DNA from 4 places in the Chryseobacterium sp. GW823-FHT05E08 genome. Region 3 is predicted to be linked to each of the others. Evidence: riboswitches for the same ligand, from Rfam matches in the RefSeq annotation. Region 3 holds a riboswitch; each other region holds the start of a gene.
The links. A riboswitch is a leader RNA that binds a small molecule or an ion and turns the genes downstream of it on or off. The one in region 3 is predicted to bind cobalamin.
Positions count from the first base shown of each region.

Region 1: another riboswitch for cobalamin. It lies ahead of AC1Q7L_RS20325 (TonB-dependent receptor plug domain-containing protein); the one in region 3 lies ahead of AC1Q7L_RS19730 (acyl-CoA thioesterase).
Region 2: another riboswitch for cobalamin. It lies ahead of metE (5-methyltetrahydropteroyltriglutamate--homocysteine S-methyltransferase); the one in region 3 lies ahead of AC1Q7L_RS19730 (acyl-CoA thioesterase).
Region 4: another riboswitch for cobalamin. It lies ahead of AC1Q7L_RS09630 (TonB-dependent receptor); the one in region 3 lies ahead of AC1Q7L_RS19730 (acyl-CoA thioesterase).

Region 1 covers NZ_JBXAHY010000007.1:199,104-204,905, forward strand. Annotated here, with positions in the region: gene AC1Q7L_RS20305 (CCC motif membrane protein) at 1-217, opposite strand, end outside; gene AC1Q7L_RS20310 (DUF2752 domain-containing protein) at 236-529, opposite strand; gene namA (NADPH dehydrogenase NamA) at 555-1,607, opposite strand; gene AC1Q7L_RS20320 (cytidine deaminase) at 1,712-2,194, shown strand; cobalamin riboswitch at 2,622-2,798, shown strand; gene AC1Q7L_RS20325 (TonB-dependent receptor plug domain-containing protein) at 2,832-4,661, shown strand; gene AC1Q7L_RS20330 (DUF5074 domain-containing protein) at 4,679-5,737, shown strand.
Region 2 covers NZ_JBXAHY010000001.1:369,130-374,931, forward strand. Annotated here, with positions in the region: gene AC1Q7L_RS01690 (KTSC domain-containing protein) at 1-214, opposite strand, end outside; gene AC1Q7L_RS01695 (hypothetical protein) at 301-801, opposite strand; gene AC1Q7L_RS01700 (hypothetical protein) at 805-1,134, opposite strand; gene AC1Q7L_RS01705 (restriction endonuclease) at 1,137-1,970, opposite strand; gene metE (5-methyltetrahydropteroyltriglutamate--homocysteine S-methyltransferase) at 2,073-4,388, opposite strand; cobalamin riboswitch at 4,806-4,988, opposite strand; gene AC1Q7L_RS01715 (Lrp/AsnC family transcriptional regulator) at 5,143-5,604, shown strand.
Region 3 covers NZ_JBXAHY010000007.1:62,256-68,057, forward strand. Annotated here, with positions in the region: gene AC1Q7L_RS19715 (endonuclease MutS2) at 1-1,302, shown strand, start outside; gene AC1Q7L_RS19720 (YcxB family protein) at 1,313-1,798, shown strand; gene AC1Q7L_RS19725 (hypothetical protein) at 1,915-2,715, shown strand; cobalamin riboswitch at 2,789-2,968, shown strand; gene AC1Q7L_RS19730 (acyl-CoA thioesterase) at 3,083-3,466, shown strand; gene AC1Q7L_RS19735 (HD domain-containing protein) at 3,543-4,133, opposite strand; gene AC1Q7L_RS19740 (cytochrome P450) at 4,317-5,657, shown strand.
Region 4 covers NZ_JBXAHY010000002.1:807,010-812,811, forward strand. Annotated here, with positions in the region: gene AC1Q7L_RS09615 (MbnP family protein) at 1-342, shown strand, start outside; gene AC1Q7L_RS09620 (cytochrome-c peroxidase) at 335-1,381, shown strand; gene AC1Q7L_RS09625 (transporter) at 1,395-2,336, shown strand; cobalamin riboswitch at 2,436-2,621, shown strand; gene AC1Q7L_RS09630 (TonB-dependent receptor) at 2,731-4,752, shown strand; gene AC1Q7L_RS09635 (YncE family protein) at 4,749-5,802, shown strand, end outside.

The DNA of each region.
Region 1 (5,802 bases), 140 kb from region 3:
TAAGACCAATGATACATAATATTCTACCTGTATTCAAATTGCTGTAATCCGAATAAAGATCCGGGTTTTTCTTATACAGTTCGTTATCCTTTTTGTAAAGATACAATCCGATAATCCCTGTGATAATACCTACTACTCCGTAGCAACAACATCCGATGATAGATACAATTCCTAATACAAGTACCGCTGTGGCATTTGGTAATTTTTGTTGATTCATAGTTATAATTTTAATGTTTTAGTGCAAATTAAGATAAAAATGTTTGTAAAAATAAGCAATTACCATTATAATTGAATTAATAATTGCCATTATAATTAAAACATTTCCATAGTTTCTTTTTTTATCAATAAAACTTATTCCTACGGTAAATAAAAATATCAAAAGCGTATAAACAGCCGGAAACATATGAAAAGCTTCAGAGAATCTCCCCTCAAAAACCATGACAATAGCTCTTTGAGCGCCGCAGCCAAAACATTCTATTCCTAAGAACTTTTTACTTGGGCACGGCAACATGAAATCCTCTATTTTCATCTTTTTAAAAATTAATTGTATAAAATTAAGAAGAAATTTTAGCTCTTAAATATTGATGAGGAAAGAAACATTCTTCACCCATCTCAAACGAACCCTGAACTGCAATGTATGGATTTCTTAAGATCTCTCTGGCAATAAAAATAAGATCTGCGTCTCCTTTTTGCAAGATTTCTTCCGCGTGTGATACTTTTTTAATCAAGCCAACAGCACCGGTTTTTACTTCTGCCTCATTTCTTACCTGAGAAGAAAGGGGAACCTGATATCCGTCAAAAAGAGGAATCTTTACTCCATGAATATTTCCGCCACTTGAAACATCAACTAAGTCAACTGAATGATTTTTTAATATTTTCGCCAATTCTACACTGCTTTCAATATCCCAACCATTTTCAGCGTATTCTGTTCCGGAAATTCTTACAAAAAGCGCAACATTTTCGTTCAATTCTTCATTTACAGCATCTACAATTTCCAATAAAAACCTGATTCTGTTTTCAAAACTTCCGCCATATTCATCCGTTCTGATATTAGAAAGCGGAGATAAAAACTGGTGAACCAAATAGCCATGAGCACCATGAATTTCGATTACATCAAAACCTGCTTTTACCGCTCTTCTTGCTGCCTCTTTAAAGTTTTGAACCTGTTCTTTGATTTCCTCTACTGTTAAAACATGCGGAATTCTTTCTGTTGGGTGATAAGGAATCGGGCTTGGCGCAACAGTTTCCCAACCTTCTTCAACAGGAATTTGCAAATTGTTCCAAGTTGAGCCTTTTCTTCCAGCATGTGCAATCTGAATTCCTATTTTGCTGTCTGAATTCTTGTGAACAAACTCAACAATTTTCTGTAGTTTTTCTGCCTGCTGGTCATTCCAGATTCCCATGCAATGATTGGTGATCCTTCCACGGGGCTCTACGCCGGTTGCTTCTACTATAATTAATCCTGTTCCGCCCTGCGATCTGCTTCCGTAATGGACGTAATGGAAATCATTAGCCATCCCGTTTTCACTAGAATACATACACATTGGGGACATTACCCATCGGTTTTTTACTTCAACATTTCTGAATTTTATAGGAGTGTATAACATGTTTGATGTTTTGAATTTTAATTTAAAATTTTGAAGGACAAAATAATATTGCCCACTTGGTGAAAAAGAGGTAATTTTATCCCCCTTTTTTAGGTCCACAATATATGAAAAAAGACATACAGATAGGTTACGAATATTTTAAAAATAGCAGTGAACTTAGCGATATAGAAAATACTTTGTTCGCAAGAGCAAAACAAGCCAGGGAAAATGCTTACGCGCCTTATTCCAACTTTTTGGTAGGTTGTTCGGTTTTATTGGAAAATGGAGAGATCTTTTCCGGAAACAATCAGGAGAATGCGGCTTTTCCGTCAGGACTTTGTGCTGAGAGAACGACTTTATTCTGGGTAGCAGCCAATTTTCCGAATGAAAAGATCAAAAAGATCTTTATTGTTGGCGGACCGAGAGAATTTCACGAGAAAAATCCGCCGATTCCACCTTGTGGAGCTTGCCGACAAAGCTTAATTGAATATGAAACCAAGCAGAATGAAAATATTGATCTTTATTTTTCGAGCATGAATGATGTGGTCGTGAAAGTGAATTCTATTAAGGATTTGTTGCCGTTTTATTTTGATGCTACTTTCTTATAGTTTGTGAGTGCTTTTTTTAGCGCGAAGATCGCAAAGGTTTTCTTTAAAATCATTGAGAATATTTTTCGTTCGCAAAGGCGTTTCACTCAGCGAAGTTTATTGTCATTGCGAGGAGCAAAGCGACGAAGCACTCTTTTTTATCACTAATTTTTTTATGAGATTGCTTCACCTTCGGTTCGCAATGACGAATATTGAAAGAACGACAAATACCCTAGCCCAGATAGCAACGGTTACCCCGCAGTAAGAGTTGGAGTGTGGGAGGGTTTGAGCGTTGGAGAGTGGTGGCGCGAGGAGTATGAGTGGATAGCTGGAAATAGCTCCTGAAAAATAGGCAATGAGTAATTGGTAATAGGCAATTTTGAATAATAGATATTGTTGGATTTTTTAATTTAAACCTTTTACGATTTTGCATTTCAATTTAATAAATTATCTTTGCAAAAATTTTGGTTTCCAGTGTATTGGAATGAAAAGGGAATTGGGTGAGACCCCCAAACTGTCCCCGCAACTGTAAATCGCAACCGAAATTTCTACGAAAAACCACTGTGCAAACGGGAAGGTGTAGAAAAGCGAAAGTCAGGAGACCTGCCAAAATCATAATAAAAAAATAGATTGCTTTCGGAGGAAAAGTAAAATAGTGATGGATATAAAAAGATCTTTAGTACTGCTTTTTTCGTCTTATGGTTGTTTTCTTTTCGCACAGGAGAAAACCATTGACACCGTTTATGTTTTTGATAACCAAATGAGTAAGGTTAAGCTTTTTCATAACGTTACCACCATCACTCCTCAGGATGCTGAGAAAAACTCAACCAATCTTTCTGAACTTTTACGCTTTCAATCTGCTGTTTATATCAAAGAAAATGGTCGTGGAGCGGTTTCTTCGCCATCTTTCAGAGGGACAACAGCTTCGCAAACTGCCTTTGTATGGAACGGAATTAATATTAACTCTAACTTTTTGGGTCAGGGTGATGTTAATAATATCCCTTTTGGCGGATTTGATCAGCTTATTGTAAAATCAGGTGGAGGAAGTGTAAGTTATGGCAGTGGCGCGATCGGTGGAAGCATCCATTTAAATAATAATCTGGATTTTAACAGAGGAGCGCATGCTTCATTATTTTCTGAGGCAGCATCTTTCGGTACTTTTAATAATTTGCTCAAAGCATCTTACAGCAACGAGAAATTCAGTTTTAAGGCTTCCGGTCATTATTCTATTAGTGAAAATGATTATGAAGTTGAAAATTCAAATAATTATATCAACAGAAACGGAAAATATAATAACACCAATTTCAATTTTTCGACGGCTTATAAAATAGCACCTCATCACCAAATCTCTTGGATCTCTGAGTTTTTTAATGGAAATCAGCATTATCCTATTTTCTTTGAAAGCCAGACTCCGACGAAATATGAAACTCAAAATGTAAGAAGTTTAATTTCTTGGGATTGGAATAAAACTAAGTTCAGCAATTCATTTAAAGCAGCTTACACAGAAGAAAACTTCCAATATTTCGGGAATATCGACGGGCCAAAAACAAGTGGCGGAACAGGAAAAAATTATATTCTGAAAAATGATTTTAATTATTTTATTGTTCCAAAATTAAATTTCAACTTAATTACAGAATTTCAGGTTAATAAAGGCGAAGGTTATGCATCCGGAATCGATCATATAAGTAGAAATGTAGGTTCTGTAGCGGGATTACTTCGTTATTTCACTACGAAAGATCTTCGTTTTGAAGCCGGAGTTAAAAAAGATTTTGTTGAAGATATCAGTTCGCCACTCCAATTTTCGTTTTCCGGAAAATGGAATGCTGTCGATTGGTACAATGTGGGAATCAGTGCTTCAAGGAATTTCAGATTTCCAACATTTAATGATCTTTACTGGAGTCCAGGCGGAAATAAAGATTTAAAACCAGAGACATCGTATCAGTTTGAATTGAGAAATCAATTTAACATTGCTGGTGTACAACTTTCGGTTACGCCGTATTATATGAAAATCAAGGATATGATCCAATGGCTGCCTAGTCCACTAGGATACTACTCGGCTTTCAACACCAACAGAGTTGAATCTTATGGAATTGAATCCAGAATTGATTATGAAAGAAAATTCGGGAAGCATAATTTAAGAACGAATTTAGGATATTCATACACCAAATCTACCAATCTTGATACGGATAAACAGTTGATGTACGTTCCTTTTCATAAGTTATTTGGAAATATTGAATATCAATATGAATTTATGAGACTGTATGTTCAGGGAATGTTCAATGGGCTGACTTATGCCGATACCAACGAAAAAAGAGAGGATGCTTTGGAACCTTATTTCGTGATGAATGCTGGTGTTTCTGCAACGATTCTTAAAAATTATACAGTAGGTTTTAAAGTGAATAATATTTTTAACCAAGTATATGCAACGACGGCATTTTATCCAATGCCTTTGAGAAATTATAGCGTGAACTTGAATATCAATTTTTAAATAAATAATTAAATATAATGAATATCAGAAAAATTTTAACTCTTGCATTTGCGACAACATTACTTTTCAATGTTTCTTGTACTAATGAAACCACCGAGGAGATTCTTGAGGTTACCTTTGAAAATGGAGTTCTTATCACCAATGAAGGTGGATTTACAACTCCGACAGCAGAGGTTTCTTTTGTGACTAATGATCTTTCTGCATTAGCAAACAAAATTTATTCAGGAAAAAATAATGAAGTTTTAGGAAACGTTTTACAGACTATCGGTTTTGATTCTGATAAAGCTTATCTGGTTTCAAACGTACCTAATAAAATTGATATCGTTAACAGATACACCTTCAAAAAACAGGCTACCGTAACAACTAATCTTCAAAATCCGCGATATATTGCGTTTTCGGGAAGTCAATATTACGTAACCAACAATAACTTTTTTGATGTAATGAAACTGAACGTTTACAACAAAGACAATTCTTTTGTAAAAAGTATCAGTTTCGCAAGATCTGCGGAAAAAGTAGTTGAAGCCGGCGGAAATATCGTCGTACAAACTGACGGTGTTACCTACGAATCTACTCCTCCGTACAGCGAATTGCCAACAGGATATACAATTACGATTGTAAAACCTTCAACAAACGTTGTTGACAAAACCGTAACGCTACCAAGCAACGGAATCATCAGAGATCTAATCTCTTACAGCGGAGATGCTTACGTTTTAGCTTCAGACAATACAAATTCTTACATCTATAAGATCAATTCAACTACAGGAACGTTTACAACGACAACGTTGACGGCAATTCCTCAAGCTCAGAAATTAAGAGTGGATGGTAACACGTTTTATTTCACTAACTCAAGCAACAAAATATATTCTATGACTGTAGGTTCTACAACTGTTCCTACAACTCCTATTGTGACTACAACAGGAAATCTATACGGATTTAATGTAATTGACGGTAAAATTTTCGCTTCTGATGCAAGTTTCACTGCAGACAGTAAAGTGAATGTTTATAATGCAACTAATGGTTCTTTATTAAAAACTTTCACTACAGGAATCGGAACAAACGGTTTCTATAAAAACTAAAATTTGCGCTTCGGTGTATAATATATAAATTTTTATTTTTTTTCATCATTTGTGTTTTTTATCCG
Region 2 (5,802 bases), on a different contig from region 3:
TTTCCTGCGTTTCTGGGTTGATACTCACCAAAAAGTGGTACGCTTCAATGATTGTTTTGCTTTTTTCTTCAGCTTCCAGTTTGCCAGCTTCATCATTCACAAATTTATCAGGATGCGTATCTTTCATCGTATTCCTGTAAATTGTTTTTAATTCTTTCAACGTAACGGTTTTATCAACCCCAAGAAGCTTTCTGTGCTCACCAACTCTTTTCATACTATATAATCCTTATTTCGGGGTGCAAAATTAAGCTTTTTTATTTTAAAAATCGTAAGTTATTCAGTATTAATATAGAAACAATTTTATTTTAAATATTTTTTTGTTTCGTCTAATAGCATTTTTACATTTTTAAACTCAGGATTACCCTCATTACTTTCTTTTAGATTAAAGAGTCTGATTTTACTGGTTACCAATGAATCAGAAATATAAGTTTTTGAAATATATTTTGCTAAATCAGGTTGTTGATATTCATCGAAATAGATTGTGATTTCAATGATATTACTTTTTTGAGGCTTGGTACTAGACTTTTCGTAATGATTAGATTCAGATTTTAAAATACGAACTAATTTATCATTCTTATCTTTTGTTATTTCAATTGAGAAACCTGTTGAACCGACATTTTTATTTTTATTATTTCTAATGAATCCAGATCCTTCGATAAGTTTTGTAGGATAGTCTTTTGAATAAACATTAATGCTATCTAAAGAACTATAGCTTTTTAGTTTTATTTGATTTTTTATATCATTACTAGACTGTGCTGAGAATGATGTTGAAATTAATAGTAAAAGGAATAAAAGTCTCATATATTATTTATCTTCATAAAAATATTTATAGGCATAACCTTCTAAATCTCCGCCTTCAGAAATTAAACGATCTTCTTCATCATAAATTTTAAAACTTTCCTGTGAATCTCCAATACTTGCAGAACCATCCAGACCTAATAAAATGGTATAAAAGCTATCTGTCAAAAGAAGAGAAACTATTTCTTTTAATTTTTCACTCTGAACTTCATTTAGATTTAATTCTTCAATTTTTGTTGAAACAAGAGTTCTGTATTCTGATTGATTGTCAAAACTTGAGTTAAGAATGTTTTGTTTTTCTTGGTAGAAATTCTTTATGAATTCTTCAGTTGTCATTATTATGTAATAATTTTTTTGTTATAATATTCTTTCACCCATTCCATTACATGATTTTTATCTCTATAGTCTAGTAAATGAGGTGTTTGTTGTTGTAGCTTTACAGCATCTTTAGTAAAATAAGATGTTGTTACAATTATGCCTTTATTTGCCTTTTCTGTATTTAGTACATCTCTTAAACTTCGAATAATTTCAACACCAACCTTATTCTTTTCACTATACTTTTTACATTCAACCAAATATTTTATAGGACTAAAATCATCAATATATTTTAAAGCTAAAATATCATAGCCATTGTCTCTTGTTTGCTTTGTTAGCTCAACTTGAAACCCTTTATCGTATAGCAATTCAGCTATTATTTTTTCAAATTCTCTTGGATGTATTCGAAACAATTTTTCATTATTAATATAAATATCAAAAATTAATTGTTTTATTCGGTGTGTTTCTTCAAACACTATATTTGTTATAGGTAAGTTATCATATATTTCGTCTGTAACGAAAGTTATATTATCTTCTTTTTCAGTATTTTCATCATCAAAATCAACAATTAATTTAGCTAAATCATACTCATTGAAATTAATTGTATTTGTTAAATTATTAAGTATATAATCTGGAATTCCAATATTAAAATTATCTATTAATAATAGTGTTTTAGAGAAGTTTTCAGTTATAGTTTGGATTGCAGGTCTATTATCAAAAGACTTTTGCAACTTATCTAAATTTGATCTCCATGGGTCAAATTGACTACTTTGAAATTGAATTTTACTTAATTGATTTATGAATGGGGAAAGTTTATTATATATTTGATTTTGGTTAAATAAATCTTTTGGAGTCATTTTATTATTTTACTCTAATCTACGTTAATTTTTTTAAAAATTATATTTTTTAAACAAAAATAGGAGCCCAAAAGGCTCCTGAAAAAACAAATATCAATAATTTTAAAGTGTCTGTAAAGCAAGTTCCTTACTCATTTCCCGCGAAGCCTCTACCATCGCAATCAACGCTTTTTCCGTTTCATCCCAATGACGGGTTTTCAAACCACAATCGGGATTTACCCAAAGTTGTTGTGCAGGAATGACGGCTTGTGCTTTTTTCAGCAATTTTACCATTTCCTCTTTTGACGGAATTCTCGGCGAGTGAATATCGTAAACTCCTGGACCAATCTCGTTCGGATATTTGAAATCTGCAAAAGCATTCAGCAATTCCATCTGGCTTCTGGAGCATTCAATCGTAATCACATCAGCATCCATATCTGCTATATTTTGGATGATGTCATTGAATTCAGAATAACACATATGCGTATGAATTTGGGTCGCATCTTCCACACCGCTTGCCGAAATTCTAAAGGCTTCAACGGCCCATTTCAGATAATTCTGCCAGTCAGATTTTCTCAACGGAAGACCTTCACGAATTGCCGGTTCATCAATCTGGATAATTCTGATTCCCGCTTTTTCCAAATCATTTACTTCATCACGAATCGCCAAAGCAATTTGTTTGCAAGTCAATGAACGAGGTTGATCGTCACGCACAAAAGACCATTGAAGAATCGTTACAGGTCCCGTCAACATTCCTTTTACCCATTTTTGAGTTAAAGATTGAGCATATTCAGCCCAATAAACCGTCATTGGATTCGGTCTGTGAACATCTCCAAAAATCACTGGCGGTTTCACACAACGGCTTCCGTAACTTTGAACCCAACCGTTTTGTGTAAAAGCAAATCCCGCCAACTGTTCCCCGAAATATTCCACCATATCGTTTCGCTCAAACTCTCCGTGAACCAAGACATCGATCCCTATTTCTTCCTGCCAACGGATGGTTCTTTCGGTTTCCTGTTTTAATAAATTGTTGTATTGTTCGGCATTTAATTCTCCTTTTTTGAATTTTGCTCGCCAGGTTCTCACTTCTTTCGTCTGTGGAAACGAGCCAATTGTCGTTGTTGGAAAAAGAGGAAGATTCAAAACTTGCTGCTGAGTTTCTTTTCTTATATTAAATGGTGAATTTCTCTTTGCATCTTCTTCAGTCGTCACATCAACACGATTTTTCACATCCTGATTGTGAATTAATGTTGAGGTTTTACGGTTTTCAATGGCCTTTTTATTTTCAGCCAAAGCTTGTAAAACATTATAATCCGGATTTTCTGAAGCTAATTTTTTTAAATTAACAATTTCATAAATTTTCTGTTTTGCAAAAGCCAGCCATTGCTTGATTTCAGGAGATAAAATATCTTCGTTTTTCTCAGAATCAAGGTCGAAAGGAGAGTGGAGCAATGAACAAGACGGTGCAATAAAAACTCTTTCCGAACCAATTTTTTGAATGGCAGTTTTAATGATATTTAATGAGTTTTGGAAGTCGTTTTTCCATATATTTCTACCGTCAACAATTCCTAAAGAAAGGCTTAAAATTGTTGGAATATTATTTAAAACTTCATCCAACTGTTCTGGTGAACGAACTAAATCAATATGCAAAACATCGATCGGAAGGGAAGTAGTCAAGGCAAGATTATCTTTTAATCCATCAAAATAGGTAGCTACAATGAATTTCAGATTTGGGAATTGTTTTCTGATTTCAGCATAAATAAACTGATATGTTTCTTTCGCTTTTTCATTTAAATCTAAAGCTAAAAAAGGCTCATCAAACTGAATATATTCTGCACCGTGATTTTCCAGTTCTTTTAAAATCTGAATATAAACGGGAAGTAAGTTTTTTGCTAAATCCAATTTATCAAAGCCTTCTTCTTTTTCTTTTCCTAACAATAAATACGTTAATAAACCGATAATGACAGGTTTTGCATTAATTCCGGCTTGTTTTGCACTGATGAATTCTTGGATGATTTTATTGGAGAATAGCTTAAACTCCTGGTTTTTCTGAAATTCAGGAACGATATAATGGTAGTTGGTATCAAACCATTTGGTCATTTCCATGGCGGTGATATCCAATCCATCTTTCTGAAAACCTCTTGCCATTGCAAAATAAAGGTCGAGTTCAGACTTTTTGAGAGCAATTTCCTGATAACGTTCCGGAATTGCTCCAACCGTTAACGTCATATCCAAAACCTGATCGTAATATGAAAAATCATTACATGGAATAAGATCAATTCCTGCTTCCTGCTGTAATTTCCAGTTGTTTTGAGTGATGGTTTTTCCAACTTCCAACAATTCGTCTAATGGGATCTTGCCTGACCAATAGTTTTCACAAGCTTTTTTAAGTTCTCTGTTGCTACCAATACGCGGATAGCCTACTAAGTGTGTTTGCATTTCTTTTAAACTTTTAAATTAAATTTGATTTTAAAAGTTCTTCAGACACTTCGAAATACAGTCGAGGAAAAGAGTTTATGGAATAGAGTAAATACAGTGAGGACGTAATTTTTTCTTTAAATAAAAGAATTGGCTTAATGTTTTTTATTTTTTTGACGCCAAGTTTTAATTCAATTTTCTATATTATTTAAGCGGGCAAAGAAGAATCAATAAATTGATTTTAAGAAGCGGGCGTATAAAACATAAGCTTCATCAGCGACAAAGTCGCAAATCTTTGCTCCTTTAAAATAAGAAGTCATCATAAAAATCTTTGCGTTTAAAAAATAAATTAAATTAAAACTCAATTCAATTTAATTTCAAACCAAATACGTTCAAAAGTATCATCTGTATGACCCAAAAGCTTCAAACCGCGAAAGCATTGTCAATTCGGAACAGGCAGGTCTCCTGACTTGTAACAGTTTTTGTCATCCTTCCCGTTTGCACAGTGGATCTACTTGGACAAAAACTTTTTATGTTACTTACAGTTGCGCGACAGCTCGTGATTTTCACACGATTCCCTATTAATTTACCTTAAGTAAAACCTTTTCCGTTTGATGAAGTATGTTAAAGAACAAAATGGAGTTCAAAGATATTGATTAAAGTGAATTGATTGGCTTAGTGCTAAATATTAAGTATAATATTTTGTTTAAATTAATTTAAAAAGATATTTATTCTTTAAATTTGAAAAATAGAATCAAAAAAAGAATATTATTCTGTGGAAAGACTCGATGAAAAGGATCTTCAACTGTTAAGAATCCTACAAAAGAATGCAAAATTGACCGTAAAAGAGTTAGCGAAAGAAGTTAATCTTTCAGCATCGCCTGTTTTTGAACGAATGAAAAGACTCGAACAGGAAGGTTATATTAAACATTATGCAGCCGTTTTGGAAGCTGAAAAACTGAATCGTGGTTTTACCGTTTTTTGTCAGGTCAAACTAAAAATTCACGACCGTTCTGTTGGAAATGAATTTGTGAAAGATATTCTACAGATTGATGAAGTAGCTGAATGTTATAATATTTCCGGGGATTTTGATTTTCTCTTAAAAGTTCAGGTACGAGATATGAAGCATTATCAGGATTTTGTGTTCAATAAATTGGGCTCTGTAGATTCCATCGGAAGTACGCACAGCACTTTTGTGATGGCGGAAGTGAAGAATATTTATGGGGTGAATATTTAGTAATTGTAAATTTTAACCACAAAAGAGGCAAAAGCTATTTGATACCCATTATTAGGAGACAATAGTTTTCAAAAGAATAAAAATCAAAGATTTTCAAAACTAATGTGTTCTTATTTGCGGTCGATTGATTAACTTAAAATACTTATGTGTTAGTCTTTTGCAACTTTTGTGGTTAAAATAAATAGTTTAAACAATTTT
Region 3 (5,802 bases):
AAGTTTGCAGAATTAATTAATGGAGTTTTACCAAAAATCAACCGTCATAAAACGTTAAAGCTAAGAGAAGCTTTCCATCCATTGCTTTGGTTAAGAAACAAAGCGGAGAATAAAACGATTTTCTCTCAAACATTATCTTTAACGGATCAAAACAGAATTATCTGTATTTCCGGACCAAATGCCGGAGGAAAATCGATCACTTTGAAAACGGTAGGTTTACTTCAATTAATGATCCAGAGCGGAATTTTAGTTCCTGTTCATCCCAGGTCTGAAATGTTTTTCTTTGACAAAATCATGACCGATATTGGTGATAATCAATCTATTGAAAATCATCTTTCAACCTATTCTTCGAGATTAAAGAAAATGGGCGGAATCATCCGTGAAGCTGATGCCAATACCCTTTTATTGATTGATGAATTCGGAACGGGCTCAGATCCTGAATTGGGAGGTGCTTTGGCAGAAAGTTTCTTAGAGTTTTTCTATGACAAGAAGAGTTTTGCGATCATTACAACACACTACACCAACATTAAATTGGTTGTAGAAGAACTTTCTCATGCCGAAAATGCAGCCATGCTTTTTGATGAAGAAACGTTGGAACCGATGTATAAATTAGAGGTCGGACAGGCTGGTAGTTCATTTACTTTTGAGGTTGCCGAGAAGAATAAAATCCCAAGGTTTATCATTCATTCTGCGAAGAAAAAAGTGGAACATGACATCGTGAATCTCGATAAAACAATTGTAAAACTTCAGCAGGAAAAATTCGAGGTTGAAAAACTGAAGACCGATCTTGCCGAAAGAAAGGAATCCGTTGAAGACAAGCGCGATAATCTGCAAAAACTGAATGAACAGCTTCAACAAAAACTGTTCAATTTCCAAAAGTTGTATGAAGATGAACATCGTAAACTTCAGTTTGGAAATAAGATTGAAACCTTTATCGACGGCTACATAAAAGGAAGATCCCGAAAAGATGTGGTGAAAGATTTTGTAAAAATTTTAGAACAGGAAAAATTCAGGAAAATCGGTGCTGATAAAGATGAAACGAAAAGACTTCAGGTTGTAAAAAGAAAAATCACGCAACAACTGAAAAAAGAAGACGTCATTGAAAAAATCACAGAAACCAACGAAAAAATAGAAGAAAAGCGTCAAACTGACCGCGCTGTTTGGATGAAAATTGGTCAACGCGTTCGTATCACAGGAAGTACAAGTGTCGGGACGATTGAAAAGATATCCAGAAACAAAGTGATTGTGAATTACGGGACTTTTAAGACGACGATTAGTGCTGAGGAATTGGAGAGGATTTAATGATTAATATATGACTGTAAAGACACAGATTACTTTCAAGGATTTTTGGGGTTTTTATTTAAAAGGTTCTTTAATAAGGTTTTTTGGCTTTCCAATAATTGCTGTTTTACTTTTTATATTTAAAGGTTTTTTTGATGGCGATGAGCAGGATATTTTTAAAAATGCTTCCATCTGGTTGCTTGTTTTATGGGTTTTCATGACTATCAGAGGTTATTTTAGTATTAAAAAAGCTTATTATTCAGACAAAAAAATTCAGGAAAATATTTCTTATACTTTCGTTGAAGATAAAATTAAAACCGAAGGAGAGACATTTGAGAACGATTTTCATTGGAATACGGTTTCCAGAGTAAAAGAATTAAAAGATTGGTTTCTTATTTATCATAGTTTGCAAACCATGAATATGATTCCTAAAAAAGATTTTACAAAACAGGAAATTGTAGCGCTCAGAACGATTATTAAAAATAATGGCGTAAAAGCGAAACTTAGAAATGATTAATATTATAGAAAAGAGAATGTTTATATGCATTCTCTTTCTTTTTATCATTAATACAATATATAATTATGTTCAGAAAAAGCATTTAATTTATATATTTGAAGAGTCAAAAATTTTTCATGATGATTTCCGCAAAAAAAGTATTTTATTTATCAATTTTCAGTGTTTTTTCTTTGAGCTTAATGAAAGGGCAAAATAAAGTTCCTTTTGGAGTTGTAAAAGCTGAAGAAGGCTACGCCATGGTACGTGTTGCTAAGGATAATTACCGAAAAATTGTGGATAAAATCCGTATGCGCCGAGGAGATGTTTTTGTATATGTAAAACCCGCTCCCGGAGAAACAGAATGGATCTGGATCAAATATCCTGACAAAGACGACACCGAAAAACCTTTCGTAAGGTATGATTCTCTGAACAAAGAAGGTATGGTGAACAAAGACCGTATCGCTTACATCGATCAGTTACCACCTTACACTCCATCAAAATCTAAAAACGGAAAATCTCTTATTTTTACAGATAATACTGATCCGAAAATTCCGGCTAATCAAAGAAGTAAAGTAATTATTGATGTTTACCCATCCACCGCGAGTTATCGTAAAAAGGAAAAAGATGCTAACGGAAAAATCCTTACCATTGATAAAGTAAGACCTTGGGGAATCGGTAATGAACTTCCTGAAGGTGTGACGGAAATTAAATCTATCAGGATTCAACAACCTGGAAGAGGTTCTGTTTTTGTGAGAGAAGCTATTAAAAATTTATTCCAACCAACAATGGACTTCAATAATGTTGGGGTGACTTCTATCGATAATGATCACATCTTTCTTTATATGATCAATGGCTCAGGAGAAAACCGTTATACCACGCTTTGGACGATCAAAGAAGGCAAGGTTATCAGCCAGATCATCTATAATAATCCGGAATAATTCGTTTATCTTTCATATAATCCTTATTTTTGCACCGAAAAGTTATTTTGCTTTTGGCTTCTAGCTGATGGCATGTGGCTTTTTAGAAACTGGTTCTGCTTAACTGCAGATTAAAAGGGAATCGTGTGAAAATCACGAACTGTCGCGCAACTGTAAGTAACGAAAAGTCTTTATCAAGAATCCACTGTGCGAGGCATGGGAAGGAGATAAAGATGTTACAAGTCAGGAGACCTACCTATTTCTTTAAGACAAAAACTTTCGCGATCTGAAGTTTATTGATCAATAGTTTTTTTCAGGAATTTCTATGTTCCTGTTATTTTCTGTTTGTTCTAATATTCTTTCTTTTCGCTTTAATTAATAATGAAATATGACTACAGAAGAAAGAATTAAAGCATCCGAAACCAGCATTTTTAAAGCCGTTTTCCCTAATACAACCAATCATTACGACACCCTTTTTGGAGGTACAGCGATGCAATTGATGGATGAAGTGGCATTTATCACCGCAACCCGATTTGCCAGAAAAAGAGTGGTTACAGTAAGCAGCGACAAGATTGATTTTAAAAGACCAATTCCTGCAGGAACGATTGTGGAGTTAATTGGTAAAGTTTCTCACGTTGGAACAACAAGTATGAAAGTAAATGTAGAAATCTACACTGAACAAATGTATTCTTACGAAAGAGAAAGAGCAATTGTTGGTGATTTTACTTTTGTGGCGATTGATGAATTTAAGAAACCAATTCAAATATTATAAATCCTTTTTATGGTTTCGGCGGCCTTTGGCCGCCGAAACCTCTTTTACTTTTATATTATCACAAGGATAAATAAAATTATCTTACAACCTTCTCAGTTTCCAAATTTTTAATCATTAAATACTGAAAAGCCTCTCCCATTTCATCTGAAGCTCTGCTGATTGCATTCTCCAACATATTTCTGACCTGATTTTCGGTTACTCCGACTTCTGTCCAGCTTTTTCCTGAGGTGTGAGAATTTAGAATGAAGGGCATAATTCTGTCGATTGCACAGGCAAAAATAGCGTCGGGAGTTTGCTCTTCTTCAAATTCAAGCCAAAGATTGAAGAACTCAGAACGTAAAGGTTCATCTAAAATTCCGAAAATATTTTGAGCGGATTGTTTTTCTCTTTCAAATTTCCCGACCATTGCTGCTTCATCAAATAGGAAAGTATCTCCGGCTTCAATTTCCACTAAATCATGAATGGAAAGCATTCTTATTACTCTTAACAAATCAACATCTGCCCTGTTTTTCGCATATGGAAAAAGGATTTGAGCTAAAATAATGATCTGCCATGAATGTTCAGCCGTATTTTCTCTTCTCGAATCATCGGCATTATAATTTCTTCTCTGTACATTTTTTAAAGCATCAACTGCTAAAATAAAATCGATCTCCTTTTGTATCTTCATTTTTACTCTTTATAGTATTGATTGATTGGATGCGTCTCTTAATTCAAAATGATTTTGTCTACATGTGACACCACGATATATTTATTTAAAATTCCAACCAAATAGTATTGCAAAAATAAGGGTTTTGATTGTAAAGCTCATTTATGTAAGAGATTAATTGTATTTTTAATAGAAATATTCAACATGCATCCAGAGTTTAATTATCCGGCAGAAATCAAGGGAAAAAGAAAGCTATATTCTTTATTTAAAGGGTTAAACCATCCGTTGGAAGTCATTAGCGGAAATCATCAATCTGTAGGTGATAATTATTATATTAGAGCAAGTTTTACCGATAAAAACTTCATCTTTTCTCAGGATAAAGAGTTTGTTGAATATATTTTAAAACAGAATCATAAAAATTATCAAAAATCTGAAATACAATCTGTCACTTTAGGAAAATATCTTGGAAAAGGACTGTTAACCAACAATGGAAAAGACTGGTTAAAGCAAAGAAGACTGATTCAACCAGGTTTTGGTAAGGCAAAAATTGCCAATCTTGTTTCCATTATGGAAGAAGAAATTGATAAATCTCTTGAGTCATTTAAAACCGAATCTGAGGTAGATCTGTATGATTTCTTTCATTCTCTGGCTTTTAATATTGTTGCGAAAACCCTTTTCAGTTCTGATGTTGACGAAAATACCGTGAATGAATTAAGCAAAATAATCACAGAAGTTCAGGAAGTTTCTACCAAAGAAGTTCGTTTACCTTTTTATACCAATATCTTGAATATTTTCGGTGTTATTGATAAAAACATTGAAAAAAGTAAGAGATCAAAAGCGATCATTCAAAGTGTTTTAGACAAAAGAAGAAGTTCGGGCGAGGAAAAGAACGATCTTTTGGATATGCTGATCCAGACGAGATATGAAGATACGCAACTTCCAATGTCGGACGAACAGTTGGTTGATGAAATGCTTATTCTTTTCATTGCCGGACATGAAACGACTGCCAATGCTTTAAGTTTTATCTTTTTTGAGATCAGTCAAAACCCAAAAGCTGAGGAAAAATTAAAAAAAGAAATTGAAGATGAGGGAGAAATGGTTTTCACTTCAGAAAATTTAATGAAGAAATCATTTACTGTAAATATTATCAAAGAAGCTATGCGTTTGCATTCTCCGGCTTGGGCGATCGATCGCGAGGCTTTAGAAGATGATAGTTTTAAAGAATATTCGTGGCCAAAAGGCACTTTGATTATCCTTTACATTAGCGGACTTCACAGAAATCCAAAATATTGGGAACATCCGGACTCGTTTATTCCTGAACGTTTTGAGGATGAAAATTCTAAAAATTTCGCTTACTATCCTTTCGGAGCCGGCCCTCGACTTTGCATCGGTGAGCATTTTGCCATGATGGAAATGGCTCTTATCGTTCGTAAATTCTACAAAAGGTTCACTTTTATATCATATCAGAAAAAATTAGAGAAAAAAGCGCTTGTTACGCTAAGACCTATTAGCTTAAAAGGTAAAATTATCAATAATTTGACTTAATTTTTCTAAAACATTAAATTCTAAAAATTCGACGTTAAAAATTATTAGACTGATTTTCAATTAGTTATACTATTAATTTATATTTTTTCACTACTTTGTATTGCATATTACCATTTTAATTACATATCTTTGTAATGTAAAATCG
Region 4 (5,802 bases), on a different contig from region 3:
GCAGCCGGTTATGTTTTCGTAAAACTGGAAGGGAAATATGGAACAAGTTCTCCTACTACAGAATTTATGAATCACACCGGAAACATGGGAAATACCACAGCCAATAATACTCCAGATCTTTACCGAGAAGTTACGTTGAATCTTCCGACTACGGCAAGAGTTACGAGTACAATTACGCCTTCCATCCACATTTTGGCCGATCTTAATCAATATCTGAGCGGAGAAACGCCACTTACTTTGACTTCTATCAATGACATGATGATGGGCTCTAGTCAGCATTTGGTGAGCGTAACCAATAACTTAACGAAGATGTTTAAAGTAGATCACGTTCACAATGATTAAAATAATAAAAACGAGATTGGTTCTTTTTTCTTTTCTACTAAGTATTGTATCATGTTCTGATGAGGTAATTGAGCCGCTGGAAAAAGACGAAGCCTACAATCTTGAATTTCCGTCCTATTTTTCTGAAATGACTTTCGATCAATCTGGAAATCCTATTACCAAAAATGGGGTAGAGTTGGGACGAAAATTATTCTATGAAGGCAGACTTTCACGAAATAATACCATCTCATGTGGCTTCTGTCATATTCAGGAAAATGCATTTACCCATCACGGTCATACTGTAAGTCATGGCGTTGATGATCGAATAGGAATCAGAAATGCTCCGCCGATTCAAAACATGGCATTTTTAAAACGATATATGTGGGATGGAGTCATTCATAATTTAAATGAACAGCCAATAATTCCAATAACCAACGAAGATGAAATGGATAGTTCAATGCCTGAGGTTATTTCAAAATTAAGTGCAGATTCGAAATATAAGAAATTATTTAAGTCTGCTTATGGCGATGAAAGTATCACAGGGGAAAGGGTTTTGAAAGCATTGTCACAATTTATGGCGACAATGATCTCGGCAGATTCGAAATATGACAGATTTAAACAGGGAAAAGAAAATTTTACATCAGAAGAAACGCAGGGGATGAATTTATTTCAGCATAAATGTGCCTCATGCCACAGCGGAGAATTATTTACAGATGAAAGTTTCAGAAATACAGGAATGTATTACAATACGCAATTCAAAGACGCGGGACGATATCGGGTAACGCTTGATCAAAATGATTGGATGAAATTTCGCGTTCCAAGTTTACGAAATATCGAATATACCGCACCTTACATGCATGACGGGAGATTTTACACCTTAAATGCAGTACTTAATTTCTATTCAGATAATGTGGAAGACAACCCCAATCTTGATCCTCAATTAAAACAAAACGGTCATATCGGAATTGCAATGAATGATCAGGAGAAGCAGTTTATTATTGCCTTTCTAAAAACATTGTCTGATAAGAACTTCATTTCAAATCCAAAATTTGCTGAATAAATTTAAAGTAAACATGAAAAGAATAATTTTAATCATAAGCTTGATTTTATGTAATTTATTTCAGGCTAAAACAATCGGCGACAGTCTTTATATTCCTACTGATTTTCATGCAATGGTTTTTGATGATTGTGATGCCTGTGGATGTGCTGCAGGAAATGGTTCTTCTGGTTTTGAGTCTTTATTGAATCCACAATTTATAGGAATTAAATATTTTGCACAGCATTATAAAGCAAAAGAAAACTTATTTGTAAAGGATTTAACGCAGGATCAATACTTCAATACCATTCAGCTTTGGGGAAAGATTCCTTTAACTAAAAAGCTAAGTGTGTATGCGAGTTTACCATTTCATTTTCATGAAAAGAAAACAATGCAGGGTGATATTAAGATCAATGGAATTGGAGATTTGAACTTGATGGGAATCTATCAGTTGATCAATTCAAAAGATAATATTCATCAATTAAACGGAGGAGTTGGAGTGAAAGTTCCCTTAGGAAAGTTTGACGAGAAAGGAATCACAGGCGTTAATCCGAGTTTTCAGCTGGGAACAGGAAGCTGGGATTATCAGATGGTTTTGAATTACAAATTTCAGAAAAATAAAGTTGCTGTTCTTTTAAACACAGATTATACCATTAAAACAGAGAACAAAAAGCATTATGATTTTGGAAACCAATGGAATTATTCTGCCACCGGATTCTATCAACTTATTGCCAATGAAAAAGTTATTTTTTCAGGAAAAGCCGGAATGCAGGGAGAAGTATACGACAGAAATAAACAATTTCGTGAAGATCTGCCCAATACCGCAGGAAGTGCTTTGTACGGAAAATTGGGCTTTGAAGCCTCTTATAAAAAGTTTAGTTTGGGAAGTGAAGTGATGCTTCCTGCCTATTCTAATTTGGCAGGAGGAGATATTGAAGCGAAATCCCGATTGAGTGTTTTTATCAACTTTGGAATTTAACATAATTATTTACATCCCGTTAAAATTTTAACGGGATGTTTTTGTTATTTAATTGAGAATCATTTGATTAATCAAAATATTGTATCTGCCGATAATTTTCTATCTTTGCCGAAATCTGGTGAGCCCTAAAAAGCGCTTAAAAGGGAATTCGGTGTAAATCCGGAACAGACCCGCTGCTGTAAGCTCCACAAAAAAGTTTTTGAAAATTATATCCACTGTTTTTTTAATGGGAAGGATTTCAAAAATGGAGTAAGTCAGAAGACCTGCCAGAAGATTTAACGTTTGACGCTTTCGTGGAATAAAGCTTAGGACAACAATGATTCTGTGCAGTTATCGCTGTGCTTTTCATTGCTGCTTTCTTATATCCATTAGCGTTATTATTTTCAAAGAGCTAATGGTATCAAAATTTACTTCCGGACTTCATAAAGTTATTATCACAATTTTTGTGCTAATGGCTCAATTATACTTTTCTCAAACCAGAAAAGACAGTATAAAAGAGAAATCGATCAAGGCTGTTAATATTTACAAAAAGAATTTTAAAGAGATTCTTCCTGCGCAGACCCTTTCGGGAGAACAATTAGAAAGACTGAACAGTCAGTCGGTTGCAGATGCATTGCGTTATTTTTCCGGAGTTCAGATTAAAGATTACGGTGGAATTGGCGGAATGAAAACCATCAATATCCGAAGTTTGGGAAGTCAGCATGTAGGAGTTTTCTATGATGGAATTCAGCTAGGAAATGCACAAAACGGATTAGTGGATCTTGGCCGTTTTTCGTTAGATGATATTGAGGAAATTTCACTGTATAACGGACAAAAAAGTGAAATTTTTCAACCTGCAAAGGATTTTGGATCGTCAGGTTCAATTTATCTTCAGCCTAAAACTCCAAGTTTTAAAGGAAATCAGAAAACAAACTTCGTTGTCAGATTAAAAAACAGTTCTATCGATCTTTTTAATCCGTCATTTCGTTTAGAACAGAAAATTTCGGATAAAGTTTCTGCAAGTTTTAGTTCAGAATTTATTCAGAGTGATGGTGTTTATAAATATAGATATTCGCGGAAATATCCTGACGGAGCAGTTGCTTATGATACGATTTTTAAAAGATTTGATTCTGATATTAAAGCAAAGCGTTTTGAAACCAGCGTTAACGGAATTTTAAATAACGGAAGCTGGAATGTAAGAGGTTATGGCTATTTATCAAACCGAGGAATTCCCGGAGCTATTGTAAACAACCGTTTTGATGCGAGAGGACAAAGAATGGTTGATGAAAATTATTTCGTTCAGGCTAATTTCAGAAAAAAGATCTTTCCAAAATTTGAAACACAGTTCAAAGCTAAATTTGCATACGATTATACTAAATATGTAGATACGGTTTCTTCAATTAAGATTCAGAATCAGTATACCCAGAAGGAGTTATATCTTTCATCGTCCAATTTGTATTCTATTACGCCAAATTGGGATGTGAGTGCGAGCGTAGATTTTCAGTATAATACGCTGGATGCCGATTTAAGGCAGTTTTCTTATCCCACCCGTTATACTTCGCTTGTGGCTTTTGCAACAACTTATCAATGGAACAGGTTTAAATTTTTAGGAAGTGTTTTAGGTACTTTTATTCATGAAGAAGTAGAACTTAACACCAAAGCTCCCGACAAAACAGAATGGACGCCGGCCGCATTTTTAAGCTATCAGCCTTTTGATTCTAAAGATTTTACCTTGCGTGGTTTCTATAAACGTATTTTCAGGATGCCTACTTTCAATGATCTGTATTACACATTAATCGGAAGCTCTTCTTTAAGACCCGAATTTACGGAGCAATACGATCTAGGTTTTACCTATCAAAAATTTTACGATAATAATAACTTCTTTAAAGGTTTTTATGTAAAAGTAGACGGGTACTTCAATCAGGTGAAGGATAAAATTATTGCTTCTCCTAATGGAAGTATGTTCCGATGGACGATGCAGAATCTTGATTATGTTGAAATTTTGGGTGCAGATGTCAATATTCAGGCAGAATTGCAGGTCGGAAAAGTAAAAATCAAACCATTATTAAGCTATACTTATCAAAGTGCAAGAGATTTTTCCGACAGGGAAGAGTCTTTCTTTGGAGATCAGATTCCATACACACCTTGGCACAGCGGAACATTTACTTTAATGGCGGATTATAAAAATTGGGCTTTCAATTACAGTTTCATTTATGTAGGAGAGCGTTACGACATCAATCAAAACAATATCGCGGTTAATCATATACAGCCTTGGTATACGCACGATCTATCGATACAGAAAAAATTCAATTGGAAATCTCATCAGTTTAAAGCAAGTTTTGAAGTAAATAATGCTCTGAACCAATACTACGAAGTTGTCTTAAGTTACCCGATGCCGGGAAGATTTTTTAAACTTATTCTAAGTTATACATTATGAAAAAATTAAACTTTTCTCTGCTGTTGTTTGTATTTGTCTTTCTGGTTTCATGCCGTACAGACGAATATATCATTCTTGAAGAGCGGGAAAATCTGGCTCAGCCGGAAAATACTGCGATCAAAGGTTTTTATCTTTTGAATGAAGGAAATATGGGAACCAATAAAGCCACACTAGATTTCTTTGATTATACAACAGGAACTTACCGCAGGAATATCTATGGAGAGATCAATCCGACTGTCGTAAAGGAATTGGGAGATGTTGGAAATGATATTCAGATCTATGGCGGTAAAATGTACGCAGTCATCAATGTTTCCAATAAAATTGAAGTGCTGGATGCTAAAACGGCAAAACGTATCAAAACCATTCAATTAGAAAACTGCAGATACATCACTTTTAAAAACGGAAAAGCCTACGCGTCAAGCTATGCAGGGCCTGTTTCCCTTGATCCTAATGCGCCTTTGGGTAAAGTCGCGGAGATCGATACGGTTTCCCTTTCCATTCAAAGAGAAGTGACGGTTGGATATCAGCCCGAAGAAATGGAAATTATAGGAAATCAACTTTTTGTAGCCAATTCCGGAGGGTATAAATATCCCAATTATGACAGAACCGTTTCTGTGGTTGATCTTACAACATTTAAAGAAACCAAGAAAATAGATGTTGCGATTAATCTTCATCACATCAAAAAAGATAATTACGGCGATTTGTATGTGACTTCAAGAGGTGATTATTATACAATTTCGTCGAGTTTGTATTTAGTTGATCCTGTCACAGGAATGGTGAAGAAAGATTTTCATATCGGAATAAGTGAAATGACGATCGTTAATGATAAACTCTATTATTACGGAAATGAATTCAATTACAACACCCATACTTACAAGAAATCTTTCGGAATTATTGATGTTAAAACAGAGCAGATCATTTCGAATAAAGTGATCGATCAGGAATATGTTGATCTAATAAAAACACCTTATGGAATTGCCGTAAACCCAATCACAGAAGATATTTACATTACAGACGCGAGAAATTATGTTTCCACAGGATTTGTGTATT